Regions from separate parts of the Streptomyces zaehneri genome, predicted to be linked through region 1. Evidence: riboswitches for the same ligand, from Rfam matches in the RefSeq annotation. Region 1 holds a riboswitch; the other holds the start of a gene.
What was found. Region 1 has a riboswitch for glycine ahead of gcvT (glycine cleavage system aminomethyltransferase GcvT). Riboswitches for the same ligand answer to the same signal wherever they lie in the genome.
Positions count from the first base shown of each region.

Region 2: linked by a shared signal. The riboswitch ahead of gcvP (aminomethyl-transferring glycine dehydrogenase) and the one ahead of gcvT (glycine cleavage system aminomethyltransferase GcvT) in region 1 are both predicted to bind glycine.

Region 1 is NZ_JASTTJ010000001.1:334,016-341,072, reverse strand. Features, by position in the region: gene QQM72_RS01535 (enhanced serine sensitivity protein SseB C-terminal domain-containing protein) at 1-449, opposite strand, end outside; gene QQM72_RS01530 (enhanced serine sensitivity protein SseB) at 665-1,471, opposite strand; gene QQM72_RS01525 (AAA family ATPase) at 1,550-2,239, opposite strand; glycine riboswitch at 2,413-2,512, shown strand; glycine riboswitch at 2,513-2,630, shown strand; gene gcvT (glycine cleavage system aminomethyltransferase GcvT) at 2,673-3,815, shown strand; gene gcvH (glycine cleavage system protein GcvH) at 3,934-4,311, shown strand; gene glyA (serine hydroxymethyltransferase) at 4,326-5,603, shown strand; gene QQM72_RS01505 (L-serine ammonia-lyase) at 5,679-7,057, shown strand, end outside.
Region 2 is NZ_JASTTJ010000002.1:617,642-624,698, reverse strand. Features, by position in the region: gene QQM72_RS05580 (DNA polymerase IV) at 1-681, shown strand, start outside; gene QQM72_RS05575 (nucleotidyltransferase domain-containing protein) at 784-1,245, shown strand; gene QQM72_RS05570 (PRC-barrel domain-containing protein) at 1,260-1,631, opposite strand; glycine riboswitch at 1,744-1,839, shown strand; gene gcvP (aminomethyl-transferring glycine dehydrogenase) at 2,024-4,909, shown strand; gene QQM72_RS05560 (TOBE domain-containing protein) at 5,155-5,574, opposite strand; gene QQM72_RS05555 (APC family permease) at 5,701-7,057, opposite strand, start outside.

The DNA of each region.
Region 1 (7,057 bases):
GCCGGGGTACGGTGGGCGTTCTGCGCGAGCAGGGCGTAGAACTGCGGGATCTCGATGCCCGGTTCGGACAGCCGCAGCGGCCCGGCCGGCTGGCGCTCCAGGCCGGTGGCGATCCGGCGCAGGTCCAGCCACGGGATGCCGACCCCGCCGCCGGGGGCGTGCGGGTTCAGCCAGAGGCCGTAGTGGTCGGGGTAGAGGGTGCGGGCCACGTCGAGCCCGTCGACCACCTCGTACGACCTGTTCCAGCCACTCGCGCTGAGTTCCTGGGCGGAGGTGACGCAGGGGGCGTAGCCGTGCCCTTCGACCTCCATGTTTCCGTACTGGGCGTCCGGGGAGCCGGCCTGGCCGTGCCACAGCAGCATCCAGACCTGGCCGGAGGAGGGGGTCGCGAGCGCGCGCAGGAGCGCCTCGTAGGCGTCGTAGCGCCCGGGCGTGACCTGGCGCAGCATGTGCTCGACCGAGCCGGTCGCGGCAGTGCCAGCGCTCACTTTTTATCGCCCCTTCGAGAAGTTGCCCCGCGTCGGAGTCCAGCTTAGGCGCTCCGCCGGTCCGGCCGTTGAGAGCGCGGGGCCCGCTGCGATCGTCGGGCCGCGGATCCCGCGTGGCCGGGCGTGCCCCGCGGCACAGCCGCACCCGGACACGGCCCCGTGCCCCTCGGGCGGGTTCACCGGTCCCTCGTGTAGAAGGGGCGGACGCGGGCTCTCAGCCAGTCGCCCACCGGGTCCTGGGCGACGTCCAGAAGGACCAGGTTGACCGGCCAGGGGGCCGAGGTCCTGCCCAGAGCCCTGCCCAGGGCCTCCAACGGCAGGGCCCTCAGGTCGCCTTCCAGCCGGGAGAGTTCCACTCCCACGAACATCACCGGGTCCGCCGTCTCGATGGCGGCCAGGCAGCGGCGGGCCGTGCGGACCACGCCCGTGGCCTCGAACTCGGCCGAGGCCGCGGCCAGGAAGTCCATCGGGTCGTCCTGCCAGTCGGGCTCGTACAGACGGACCCGGCCGCCGGCCGCGGTGCCGTCCAGCGGAGTGCGGCCCGCCCGGCAGAGCTCGGCCACGGCGGGCGGGGGCAGCGGGACGCCGACCACACCGTCCGGGTTCACCAGGATGCCCACCTGCGGGGGCAGTCCCCGGGCGAACTCCACCGCCGGCGCGATCGTGAACGACATGTGCGAGCCGACGACCTGCCGGAACTGCTCCTCGGAGCTGAAGACCGGCACGTACACCTGGCCCTCGATCTCCATCGTGGGCAGGTCGAGGGGGCCGCTGTGCGGGCCGCCGCCGCCGGGCAGCGGCACCCAGACGAAGCTGCGTCCGAGCACCTCGACGATCCGGCCGCCGGCTCCCGGCACGCCGAGGGAGACGGAGAGCACCTCCTCCAGCTCGTTGCCGGGCCATCCGCCGTGCGGATGGGGGTGCGCCTGCGCCGGAAAGTCCGCGGAGAAGTCCGTCGGAAAGTTCGCCGGGGGGAAATCCATCTGCCTACCGCCTGCTGAGAACCGCTCACTCCGTTGTGGCTGAAAGGCTAGCGGGTACCGGGGGCCGCGCCCGAGCCCTCAGCCCGTGAACCCGATGCGGCGCAGTGTGTCGGCCGCCGCGCGGTCGAGCAGGACCGCCGAGCCGCAGCCCTGGGGCAGCCGGCCCTTCTCCACCGAGCACGCCAGCCGGGCGGCGGCGTGGCGGTGGCGCAGGAACGCGTACCGGGAGACGCCCCGGCCGCGCTCGCGCTGCCCCTCCAGGGCCGTGTCCGCGGCGACGTCCAGCAGCAGCAGGTGGAGGGTGCCGCCGCGGCGGCGGGCCTCGCGGGCCAGCCAGTCACGGACCCAGGCCTGGGTACCGCAGTCGTGCACGACGACGCCCTCGCCGCTGCGCAGCGCCCGGCGCAGTCCGGCGTAGTGGGCGAGCCGGACCAGGGGGCGGTAGAGGCCGTAGGGCAGGAAGCGGGGGGCACGGGCGTCCCAGCGGTCCCGGGTGTCCTGGGAGTCGACGCGGATGCCCTGCACGGTCCGCCGCATGAGGGTGGACTTGCCGCTGCCGGGCAGACCCGTGACCACGACCAGGTCACGGGGGCCGAAGAGCAGGCCGTGCGGGCTGCGGCCGGCCCGCTCCCGCAGGTCGCGGACGACGGGCGCCGACTGCGGGCCGGCCGCCTCCCGGGCCGGGGCGACGGGCTGCGCGGGCAGCGCGATCCCCGAGCCGGTCGCGAATGCGGTGGGCCTTGCCCTGGTCGACCTGTTCACCGTGATCGTCCTCCCCTGGGGTCAGATGGTGTCCTCATCCCCACCGAGCGTAAAGAGAAGGTAATGCGCCACGCCCGGCGATTTCGTGCGCGTACCGACACAAGCCGGTTACAGATGCGGCCTGCCGTGATCGGGGCGAGCCGTGCAATGATGGCCGCGCCAACTGCATACCGGCCGTTTGAATCCGCGCGGGAGAGTCCTCAGCAGCAGCTTCGCTGGGGCGCCGAAGGAGCAAGTCCCTCCCTTGAATCTCTCAGGCCCCGTTACCGCGCGGGCGAGGCACATCTGAAAAGCGGGCCGCTGTCTCCAGTGGCTCCACCCAAGGTGCAAGTCATGACCGATCCCGTCGCGGGTTGTCATGGCGAACCTCTCAGGTTCCGATGACAGATGGGGAGGAACGACCTCGCCGTGCCGTCATGCCTTGGGAGACGAACGCCCGATGAGCAGTACCGACCCCGCATCCGACCAGACCGCCGCGCAGCGCCACACCGCCCTCGACGCGGTGCATCGCGCGCTCGGCGCGACGATGACCGACTTCGCCGGCTGGGACATGCCCCTGCGCTACGGCTCCGAGCGCGACGAGCACCACGCCGTCCGCACCCGGGCCGGGCTCTTCGACCTGTCGCACATGGGCGAGATCACCGTCACCGGCCCGCAGGCGGCCGCCCTTCTCGACTTCGCCCTGGTGGGCAACATCGGGGCGGTCAGGAACGGCCGCGCCCGCTACACGATGATCTGCCGGCCGGACGGCGGCATCCTGGACGACCTGATCGTCTACCGGCTGGCCGACACCGAGTTCATGGTGGTGGCCAACGCCTCCAACGCGCAGGTCGTGCTGGACGCGCTGACCGAGCGCGCCGAGGGCTTCGACGCGGAGGTCCGCGACGACCGCGACGCCTACGCCCTGATCGCCGTGCAGGGCCCCGAGTCCCCCGGCATCCTCGCCGCCGTCACCGACGCCGACCTGGACGGCCTGAAGTACTACGCCGGTCTGCCCGGCACCGTCGCCGGCGTTCCCGCCCTCGTCGCGCGCACCGGCTACACCGGCGAGGACGGCTTCGAACTGTTCGTCCGGCCGGAGCACGCCGTCGAGCTGTGGCAGGCGCTGACCAAGGCCGGCGAGGGAGTCGGACTGGTGCCCTGCGGTCTGTCCTGCCGGGACACGCTGCGCCTGGAGGCGGGCATGCCGCTGTACGGGCACGAGCTGAGCACCTCCCTCACCCCGTTCGACGCGGGGCTCGGCCGGGTGGTGAAGTTCGACAAGGACGGCGACTTCGTCGGACGTACGGCGCTGGAGGCGGCCGCCGAGCGCGCCGCCTCGCAGCCCCCTCGCGTCCTCGTCGGCCTGGTCGCCGAGGGCCGTCGGGTCCCGCGCGCCGGGTTCGCCGTCGTCGCCGGCGGCGAGGTGATCGGCGAGGTCACCTCCGGCGCCCCCTCCCCCACTCTCGGCAAGCCGATCGCGATGGCGTACGTCGACGCCGCCCACGCGGCGCCGGGGACCACGGGCGTCGGCGTGGACATCCGAGGCAGCCACGAGCCGTACGAGGTCGTGGCGCTGCCGTTCTACAAGCGCCGGAAGTAGACACTGGGCGCGTTGACGCCCGCCCGCACGTGACCCTGGGCACATTTCCGCTGCTCACGTGCGTTTCCAGCAGTCCCCCCTTCACCAGCACCCTCCCGCGTACAGGAGAATTCAAGCCATGAGCAACCCCCAGCAGCTGCGCTACAGCAAGGAGCACGAGTGGCTTTCGGTCGCCGAGGACGGCGTCTCGACGGTCGGCATCACGGAGCACGCGGCCAACGCGCTCGGCGACGTGGTCTTCGTACAGCTCCCGGAGGTCGGTGACACGGTGACCGCGGGCGAGACCTGCGGCGAACTGGAGTCGACCAAGTCGGTCAGCGAGCTGTACGCGCCGGTCTCCGGCGAGATCGTCGAGGTCAACCAGGACGTCGTCGACGACCCGGCGCTGGTGAACTCCGCCCCCTTCGAGGGCGGATGGCTGTTCAAGGTACGCACGGCGGGCGAGCAGGACGACCTGCTCACCGCCGACGAATACACCGCCTTCACCGCCGGCTGAGGAGTCGTAGACGCATGTCCGTCCTGAACACGCCCCTGCACGAGCTCGACCCGGAGATCGCCGCCGCGGTCGACGCCGAGCTGAACCGCCAGCAGTCCACGCTCGAGATGATCGCCTCGGAGAACTTCGCTCCGCTCGCGGTGATGGAGGCGCAGGGCTCGGTCCTGACCAACAAGTACGCCGAGGGCTACCCGGGCCGCCGCTACTACGGCGGCTGCGAGCACGTCGACGTGGCCGAGCAGATCGCGATCGACCGGATCAAGGAGCTGTTCGGCGCCGAGTACGCCAACGTGCAGCCGCACTCGGGCGCCTCCGCCAACCAGGCCGCCCTGTTCGCGATGGCCCAGCCCGGTGACACGATCCTCGGCCTGGACCTGGCGCACGGCGGTCACCTGACCCACGGCATGCGGCTGAACTTCTCCGGCAAGCAGTTCGACGTGGTCGCCTACCACGTGGACGACGCCGGACTGGTCGACATGGCCGAGGTGGAGCGGCTCGCCAAGGAGCACCGCCCGAAGGTGATCATCGCGGGCTGGTCGGCGTACCCGCGGCAGCTGGACTTCGCGGAGTTCCGCCGGATCGCGGACGAGGTCGGGGCCTTCCTGTGGGTCGACATGGCCCACTTCGCGGGTCTGGTCGCGGCAGGTCTCCACCCGAACCCGGTGGAGTACGCCGACGTCGTCACGTCCACCACCCACAAGACGCTGGGCGGCCCCCGCGGCGGCATCATCCTCGCGAAGAAGGAGTTCGCGAAGAAGCTGAACTCGTCCGTGTTCCCGGGTTTCCAGGGCGGCCCCCTGGAGCACGTGATCGCGGCCAAGGCGGTCTCCTTCAAGGTCGCGGCGAGCGAGGACTTCAAGGAGCGTCAGGCCCGCACGGTCGAGGGCGCGAAGATCCTCGCCGAGCGCCTGACCTCGCCGGACGCCCGCGCGGCCGGGGTGAACGTCCTGTCCGGCGGCACCGACGTGCACCTGATCCTGGTCGACCTGCGCGAGTCCGAGCTGGACGGTCAGCAGGCCGAGGACCGGCTCCACGAGGTCGGCATCACGGTCAACCGCAACGCGGTCCCGAACGACCCGCGCCCCCCGATGGTGACCTCCGGACTGCGGATCGGCACGCCCGCCCTCGCGACCCGCGGCTTCACCGCCGAGGACTTCGCCGAGGTCGCGGACGTGATCGCCGAGACGCTGAAGGCGCCGTCCCCGTTCCCTGCGGCCGACGCGGCGGCGCTCAAGGCCCGGGTCACGGCCCTGGCCGACAGGCACCCGCTGTATCCCGGTCTGGGCAAGTAGTTCCCTTTCCCGGGTGCCGCGCACACTGAGAGGTGTGGGCGGCACCCCGCACCACCCTGCATTGAGGAGTTCCCCGTGGCCATCTCGGTCTTCGACCTGTTCTCGATCGGCATCGGCCCGTCCAGCTCCCACACGGTCGGCCCGATGCGCGCGGCCCGCATGTTCGCCCGGCGGCTGCGGGGCGAGGGTCTGCTGGACTCCGTCGCGTCGGTGCGCTGCGAGCTGTACGGCTCGCTCGGCGCGACCGGCCACGGCCACGGCACGCCGAAGGCGGTGCTGCTCGGCCTGGAGGGCTCCTCGCCGCGCACGGTGGACGTGGAGGGCGCGGACGACCGGGTGGAGCAGATCAAGGTCTCCGGCCGGCTGCGGCTGCTGGACTCGCACGAGATCCCGTTCTCCTACGACGACCACCTGGTCCTGCACCGCCGCAAGGCCCTGCCCTACCACGCCAACGGCATGACGATATGGGCCCACGACGCCCAGGGCGCCGAGCTGCTGGCGAAGACGTACTACTCGGTCGGCGGCGGCTTCGTCGTGGACGAGGACGCGGTCGGCGCGGACCGCATCAAACTCGACGACACGGTCCTGAAGTACCCCTTCCGCACCGGCGACGAGCTGCTGCGGCTGGCGAAGGAGACCGGCCTGTCGATCTCCTCGCTGATGCTGGAGAACGAGCGCGCCTGGCGCACCGAGGACGAGATCCGGGACGGCCTGCTGGAGATCTGGCGGGTGATGCAGGCCTGTGTGTCCCGGGGCATGTCCCGCGAGGGCATCCTGCCCGGCGGCCTGCGGGTCCGCCGCCGGGCGGCCATGACGGCACGTCAACTCCGGGCGGAGGGCGACCCGTTGGCGCTCTCCATGGAGTGGATCACGCTGTACGCGATGGCGGTGAACGAGGAGAACGCGGCCGGCGGCAGGGTGGTGACGGCCCCGACGAACGGCGCGGCCGGCATCATCCCGGCGGTCCTGCACTACTACGTGAACTTCGTGGCCGGCGGCGCCTCCGAGGGGGAGAAGGAGGACGGGGTGGTCCGCTTCCTGCTCGCGGCCGGCGCGATCGGCATGCTCTTCAAGGAGAACGCCTCCATCTCCGGCGCCGAGGTCGGCTGCCAGGGCGAGGTCGGCTCGGCCTGCTCGATGGCGGCGGGCGCGCTGGCCGAGGTCCTCGGCGGCTCCCCCGAGCAGGTCGAGAACGCGGCCGAGATCGGCATGGAACACAACCTCGGCCTGACCTGCGACCCCGTGGGCGGCCTGGTCCAGATCCCGTGCATCGAGCGCAACGGCATGGCCTCGGTGAAGGCGGTCACCGCGGCCAGGATGGCGATGCGCGGCGACGGTTCGCACAAGGTGTCCCTGGACAAGGTCATCAAGACGATGAAGGAAACGGGCGCGGACATGAGCGTCAAGTACAAGGAGACGGCCCGGGGCGGGCTGGCGGTGAACATCATCGAGTG
Region 2 (7,057 bases), on a different contig from region 1:
AAGTCGGTGTCGGTCGAGGACACGTACGACGTGGACATCCACGACCGGGTCCGGGTGGAGCTGGAGGTGCAGCGGCTCGCGGACCGGTGTGTGCGCAGACTGCGGGGCGCCGGTCTGTCGGGGCGGACCATCGTGCTGAAGGTGCGGCGGTACGACTTCTCCACTCTCACCCGGTCCGAGACCCTGCGCGGGCCCACCGATGATCCGGCGGTGGTCCGGGAGGCGGCTGCCCGGTTGCTCGACTCGGTGGACACGACGGGCGGGGTGCGGCTGCTCGGGGTGGGCGTCAGCGGACTGGCGGACTTCACACAGGAGGATCTGTTCGCGCAGGCCGCCGAGGACCGGGCGGACGGTCCCGAGGAGGAACTCGCGGACGAGCCCGTCAGCGAGGTGCCGGTGCCGGTCGAGCGCCAGTGGCGCCCAGGACACGATGTGCGGCATGCCGAGCTGGGCCACGGATGGGTGCAGGGCAGCGGGCTGGGCCGGGTCACCGTTCGGTTCGAGACGCCCGAGTCGGAGCCGGGACGGGTGCGCACCTTCAGGACCGACGATCCGGGGCTGGAGCCGGCGGATCCGTTGCCGCTGGTGCGACGAAGACCCGAGGACGACGGCGGGACGGCGGGAGGCTTGCCGTATCCGGAGGCGAGGCCGTCGGGGGTGGCGCCCGGGAACTCCGCGTGAGGCCGATCAGTTACACAGAGTGAAGCGGTACGAAGTGTGGGGTGCGTCGGAGCGGTGGCGGTGTCCCGAGAAGGGTGACACCGGTGACGGATGGGGAGCTGCATGAAGCTGCACGGAGGCCGGTTCGCGGACCCGGCCGGGGTGTCGCCGGAGCGCGAAGCGGAGGTGTGCCGGGTGGTGGGCCGGGTCACCCGGTGGGCCGGGAACCGGAGCGACGTGGTGGGGCTGCTGCTCGTCGGGTCCTTTGCGCGCGGGGCCGCGCGTCCCGACTCGGATGTGGACCTCGTGGTGTTGTCGACGGCGCCCGCCCGGTACGCGCAGGACGACGGGTGGGCGCGTGAGCTGGCTCTGGGGGAGGTGGTCCGGGTTCAGGAGTGGGGCCCCGTCACCGAATGGCGGTATGTGACCGCCTCCGGTCTGGAGGTCGAGGTGGGCGTCGGTTCCGCCCACTGGGCGCGGACCGATCCGGTCGACGGCGGCACCCGAAGAGTCGTCACGGACGGCGCCTGGCCGCTGTACGACCCCGCCGGGATTCTCCGGGCGCTCATTCAGGCCTGCGGCTGAGGGGCCGAGGGGCTTCAGCTGTCGTCCGTACCCGCCAGCCGGCCGAAGTCGCGATCGGGGAGCGGGGGAGCGGCGCCCACGTCGAGGCCGTAGTGGTGGTAGAGCTGGAGCTCCTGTTCGGGGGAGAGGTGGCGGCCCACGCCGAAGTCGGGAGCGTCCTTGATCAGGGCCCGTTCGAAGGGGATGCGCAGAGTGCCCTCGACCAGCCGGCTGGGCTCCAGAGGGACGAAGGCGTCACGGGAGAACAGACCGGTGCGTATGGCCGCCCACTCCGGAACTCCGGTGGCGTCGTCGAGGTAGACCTCGTCGACCGTGCCGATCTTGGTGCCGTTGCGGTCGAATGCCTTGCGGCCGATCAGGTTGCGCGGATCGATGTCGCTCTGCACGGGCCCTCCACTTGGTCGCAACTCATCCGTAAGCACTACAAAAGAGCAGATTGGGACGAGCGGCCACTCGAGCGAGTCTCATGGACCCCGCTGGTAGTCTGACAACGGCTGCTGACACCGCGCGGGAGAGTCCTCCGGACATCACCGGAGGCGCCGAAGGAGCAAATCCTCCCCGGAATCTCTCAGGCTCACGTACCGCACGGACGAGGTCACTCTGGAAAGCAGGGCGGGTGTCGACGGCGTCGACGGCTTCCGCTCTCACCGACGGTGAAAGCCGGGGTGCCCTCGGGCGACCCGGTGAAGCTCTCAGGTTGAGATGACAGAGGGGGAGGCCGTCCGGGTACCCACCGTGGTGACCCTCGAAGGTCGTGTCAGACCAGGAGGCCTCCGTAATGACCGCCCACCGCATTCCGCTCACAGAGCTCGAGCAGGGAATTCCCTTCGAACAGCGCCACATCGGGCCCGACCTCGAAGCGCGGGCCAAGATGCTCGCACAGGTCGGCTACGGCTCGCTCGACGAGCTCACCGCCGCCGCGGTCCCGGATGTGATCAAGAACGCCGACGCGCTTGACCTGCCGGGCGCGCGCACCGAGGCCGAGGTGCTGGCCGAGCTGCGCTCGCTGGCCGACCGCAACCAGGTCCTCGACTCGATGATCGGCCTCGGCTACTACGGGACGTTCACCCCGCCCGTCATCCTGCGCAACGTCATGGAGAACCCGGCCTGGTACACGGCCTACACGCCGTATCAGCCGGAGATCTCCCAGGGCCGGCTCGAGGCGCTGCTGAACTTCCAGACCGTGGTCGCCGACCTCACCGGGCTGCCGACCTCCGGCGCGTCGCTGCTCGACGAGGGCACGGCGGCCGCCGAGGCGATGGCGCTGTCCCGGCGCATGGGGAAGAACAAGAAGGGCCTCTTCCTCATCGACGCGGACGCGCTTCCGCAGACGATCGCCGTGATCGAGACCCGCGCCGAGCCGACGGGCGTGGAGATCGTCGTCGCCGACCTGAGCGACGGGATCCCGGCGGAGATCGCCGCGCGGGAGATCAACGGCGTGCTCGTCCAGTACCCCGGCGCCTCCGGTGCGGTACGTGACCTCAAGGCGCTCGTCGACCAGGCGCACGGGCTCGGCGCGCTCGTCACCGTCGCCGCGGATCTGCTCGCGCTGACGCTGCTGAAGTCGCCGGGCGAGCTGGGTGCGGACATCGCCGTCGGTACGACGCAGCGGTTCGGCGTGCCGATGGGCTTCGGCGGGCCGCACGCCGGTTACATGGCCGTCCGCGAGCAGTTCGCGCGCAGCCTGCCCGGGCGGCTGGTGGGCGTGTCGGTGGACGCCGACGGGCACAAGGCCTACCGGCTCGCGCTCCAGACGCGTGAGCAGCACATCCGGCGCGAGAAGGCCACCAGCAACATCTGCACGGCGCAGGTGCTGCTGGCGGTGATGGCGGGGATGTACGCCGTCTACCACGGTCCGGACGGGCTGCGGGCGATCGCCCTGCGCACACACCGGTACGCCTCCATCCTCGCCGCCGGGCTCGAGGCCGGCGGCGTCGAGGTCGTGCACGGGTCGTACTTCGACACGCTGACCGTGCGGGTGCCGGCGAAGGCCGCCGAGGTCGTCGCCGCCGCGCGGGAGCTCGGGGTCAACCTGCACCTCGTCGACGCCGACCAGGTGTCGATCGCCTGCGACGAGACGACCGCGCGGGCGCAGGTGTCCGCCGTCTGGGCCGCCTTCGGGGTGGACGGCGACATCGAGGCGCTCGACGCGGCCACCGCAGACTGCCTGCCCGCCGGACTGCTGCGGTCCGACGCGATCCTGACGCATCCCGTCTTCCACCAGCACCGTTCCGAGACCGCGATGCTGCGCTACCTGCGCAGGCTCGCGGACCGGGACTACGCGCTGGACCGGGGCATGATCCCGCTGGGGTCCTGCACCATGAAGCTCAACGCGACCACCGAGATGGAGCCGGTCACCTGGCCCGAGTTCGGGCAGCTGCACCCCTTCGCGCCGGCCGAGCAGGCGGAGGGCTACCTGACGCTCATCCGCGAGCTGGAGGAGCGGCTCGCCGAGGTCACCGGGTACGACAAGGTGTCGCTCCAGCCGAACGCCGGGTCGCAGGGCGAGCTGGCCGGGCTGCTCGCCGTCCGCGGCTACCACCGGGCCAACGGGGACGAGCAGCGGACCGTGTGCCTCATCCCGTCCTCCGCGCACGGCACGAACGCGGCCAGTGCCGTGATGGCGGGCATGAAGGTCGTCGTCGTGAAGACCGCCGAGGACGGCGAGATCGACGTCGAGGACCTGCGGGCGAAGATCGAGCGGTACCGGGACGAACTGTCGGTGCTGATGATCACCTACCCGTCGACGCACGGGGTGTTCGAGGAGCATGTCGCCGACATCTGCGCCCAGGTGCACGAGGCGGGCGGGCAGGTGTACGTCGACGGCGCCAACCTCAACGCGCTCGTCGGTCTCGCCAAGCCGGGGCACTTCGGTGGTGACGTCTCGCACCTGAACCTGCACAAGACGTTCTGCATCCCCCACGGCGGCGGTGGCCCGGGCGTCGGACCCGTGGCCGTACGGTCGCACCTGGCGCCGTATCTGCCGAACCACCCGCTGCAGCCCGCCGCCGGGCCGGACACCGGGGTGGGGCCGGTCTCCGCGGCTCCCTGGGGCTCCGCCGGGATACTGCCGATCTCGTGGGCGTACGTGCGGCTCATGGGCGGCGAGGGGCTCAAGCGGGCCACGCAGGTGGCCGTGCTGAGCGCCAACTACATCGCCAAGCGGCTGGAGCCGCACTACCCGGTGCTCTACAACGGGCCGGGCGGGCTGGTCGCGCACGAGTGCATCATCGACCTGCGGCCGCTGACCAAGGCGACCGGCGTGAGCGTCGACGACGTCGCCAAGCGGCTCATCGACTACGGGTTCCACGCGCCGACGATGTCGTTCCCGGTGGCCGGGACGCTGATGATCGAGCCGACCGAGTCCGAGGACCTGATCGAGATCGATCGTTTCTGCGAGGCGATGATCGCCATCCGTGCGGAGATCGAGAAGGTCGGGGCGGGCGAGTGGCCGGCCGAGGACAACCCGCTGCACGGCGCTCCGCACACCGCGGCCGCGCTGGGCGGGGAGTGGGAGCACGCGTACACGCGTGAGGAAGCCGTCTTCCCGGCCGGTGTGTCGGCCGCCGACAAGTACTGGCCGCCGGTGCGCCGGATCGACCAGGCCTTCGGCGACCGGAACCTGGTCTGCTCCTGCCCGCCGCTGGACGCGTACGAGGACTGAGCCGGTGCGTGAGGGCCCCCGTCCGTTCCGGGCGGGGGCCCTCACGCGTGCCAGGGTGTGTCCGCAAAGCAGCGCCGTCTGCCCGCGGGGCAGGGCTCGCGGCGTCCGGTGCGTGCGATCGCGAGGCGGAGGGTCGCCCTCGTACCGGGTGTACGTGGGCGATCCCGACGACGCGGCTGGGGGTCGCCCCTCCGGGGGAGCGTGTGCCGGGCGTCGCGAGCCAGGCGGGACTTTGCGGACACGGCCTAAGCCGTCGCCAGGGACACCTCGGTCGCCTTGATCAGTGCGATGACGTCGGAGCCGACGAAGAGGCCGAGGTCGGTGGCCGCTTCCTCGGTGATCACCGCGGTGAGATCGGCCCCGTCCATGGAGACCCTCACCGAGGCCATGACCCCGCCCGTCAGGAGGCCGGTGATCGTGCCGGTGAGCTGGTTGCGGATCGAGAGGCCGTCGACCCGGCCGGTGGACAGGGAGACCTCCGTCGACTTCACCAGGGCGCGGACGGCGGTGCCGGCGGCGAGGGCGAGTTCGTTCGCGGCCTCCAGCGTGATGGCCGCCGTGAGGTCCTGGCCGCCGTCCAGACGGATCTTGACGGTGGCCATCACCTCGCCGGGCCGGACGGCGGTGACGGTGCCGGGGAGTTGGTTGCGGATGCTCAGGCTCATGAGCGTCAACGGTAGGCCGCAGGTCGCCTTATGGGCGTTATGTGCGGGTATGCGTCGTCCTGGCGGCGTCGGGCGGGTCGGATCCCGTCGTCTCGTGTCGCCTTGGGGACGACGGTCCGGGACGGGTCAGCCGGTGTGGACGCGGGGGCGGCGGTCGCGGTCCGGTTCGGCCTCGCGCAGGACCTCACGGGTGACCGGAGCGACCTCGCCCTGGCCGAACAGGAAGAAGCGCAGGAAGTTGGCGAAGGGGTTGCCCTCGGTCCACTCGAAGTAGATGTGCGGGATGCAGCCGGTGGAGTCACGGGTGTGCAGCAGCAGTGCGGCCAGGGCGTTGGAGATGGAGGAGGACTCCAGGGTCAGGACGCGGTAGCGGCCGTGCAGCACCTCGCCGCGTACGGTCAGGCCCGACTCGAACTCGGAGGGGTCGACGACGGTGACCTCGACGAAGACGAAATCCTCCCCGGGGATGTCGTTGTCCTGCCGGATCTGTTCGATCTTGTCGCGGTACTCGGCCTTGTCGCGCTGGTCGGGCTCGTTGGCGATGAACCGTATCTTGCGGCTCGCCATGTCCCGGATGAAACGTTCCGCCATCGGGTCCATCGTCACGCTGGTCACCCGGAGCTCGAAGGCTCGGGCCAGCCGGGACAGCAGCGAGACCAGGATGATGCCCGCGATGAAGCAGGCGCCGATCTTCACGCCGTCGGGGCGCTCGATGACGTTCACGACGGTCACATAGAGCAGGACCGCCGAGATCACGGCGAAGCCGGCCGTCCAGCCCCGCTGCCGGGCGCGGCGGGCGGCGATGGTCACCGCGATCGCCGCCGAGGACATCAGGACCAGGACGCCGGTGGCGTAGGCGCCGCCCTGGGCGTCGACGTCGGCGTCGAAGATCCAGGTGACCAGGAAGGCGACGAGGGTGAAGACGATGACCATCGGGCGGACGGCGCGGGCCCAGTGCGGGGCCATGCCGTAGCGGGGGAGGTAGCGGGGCATCAGGTTCAGCAGCCCGGCCATCGCGGAGGCGCCGGCGAACCACAGGATGGCGATCGTCGACACGTCGTACACCGTGCCGAAGGCGTTGCCCAGGTACTCGTGGGCGAGGTACGCGAGGGCGCGTCCATTGGCCTGGCCGCCGGACTCGAACTCCTTCTCGGGGATCAGCACCGTGGTGATGAAGCTGGTCGCGATGAGGAAGACGCTCATGATCAGGGCGGCGGTCGTCAGCAGCTTCTTCGTGTCGCGGATACGGCCCCTGGGGTTCTCCGCGGTGTCGTCCGGGTCGCCCTGGACGTGCGGCATGACCGCGACGCCGGTCTCGAAGCCGGACAGGCCCAGCGCGAGCTTGGGGAAGACCAGAAGTGAGACGCCGATCATCGCGAACGCGTTGCCGTGCTCGGCGGTCAGAGCGGCGGTCCAGTCGGTGACCACATGTTCCTCGGTGAGCACGTGCCACAGGCCGACGACCACCACGACGACGTTCAGG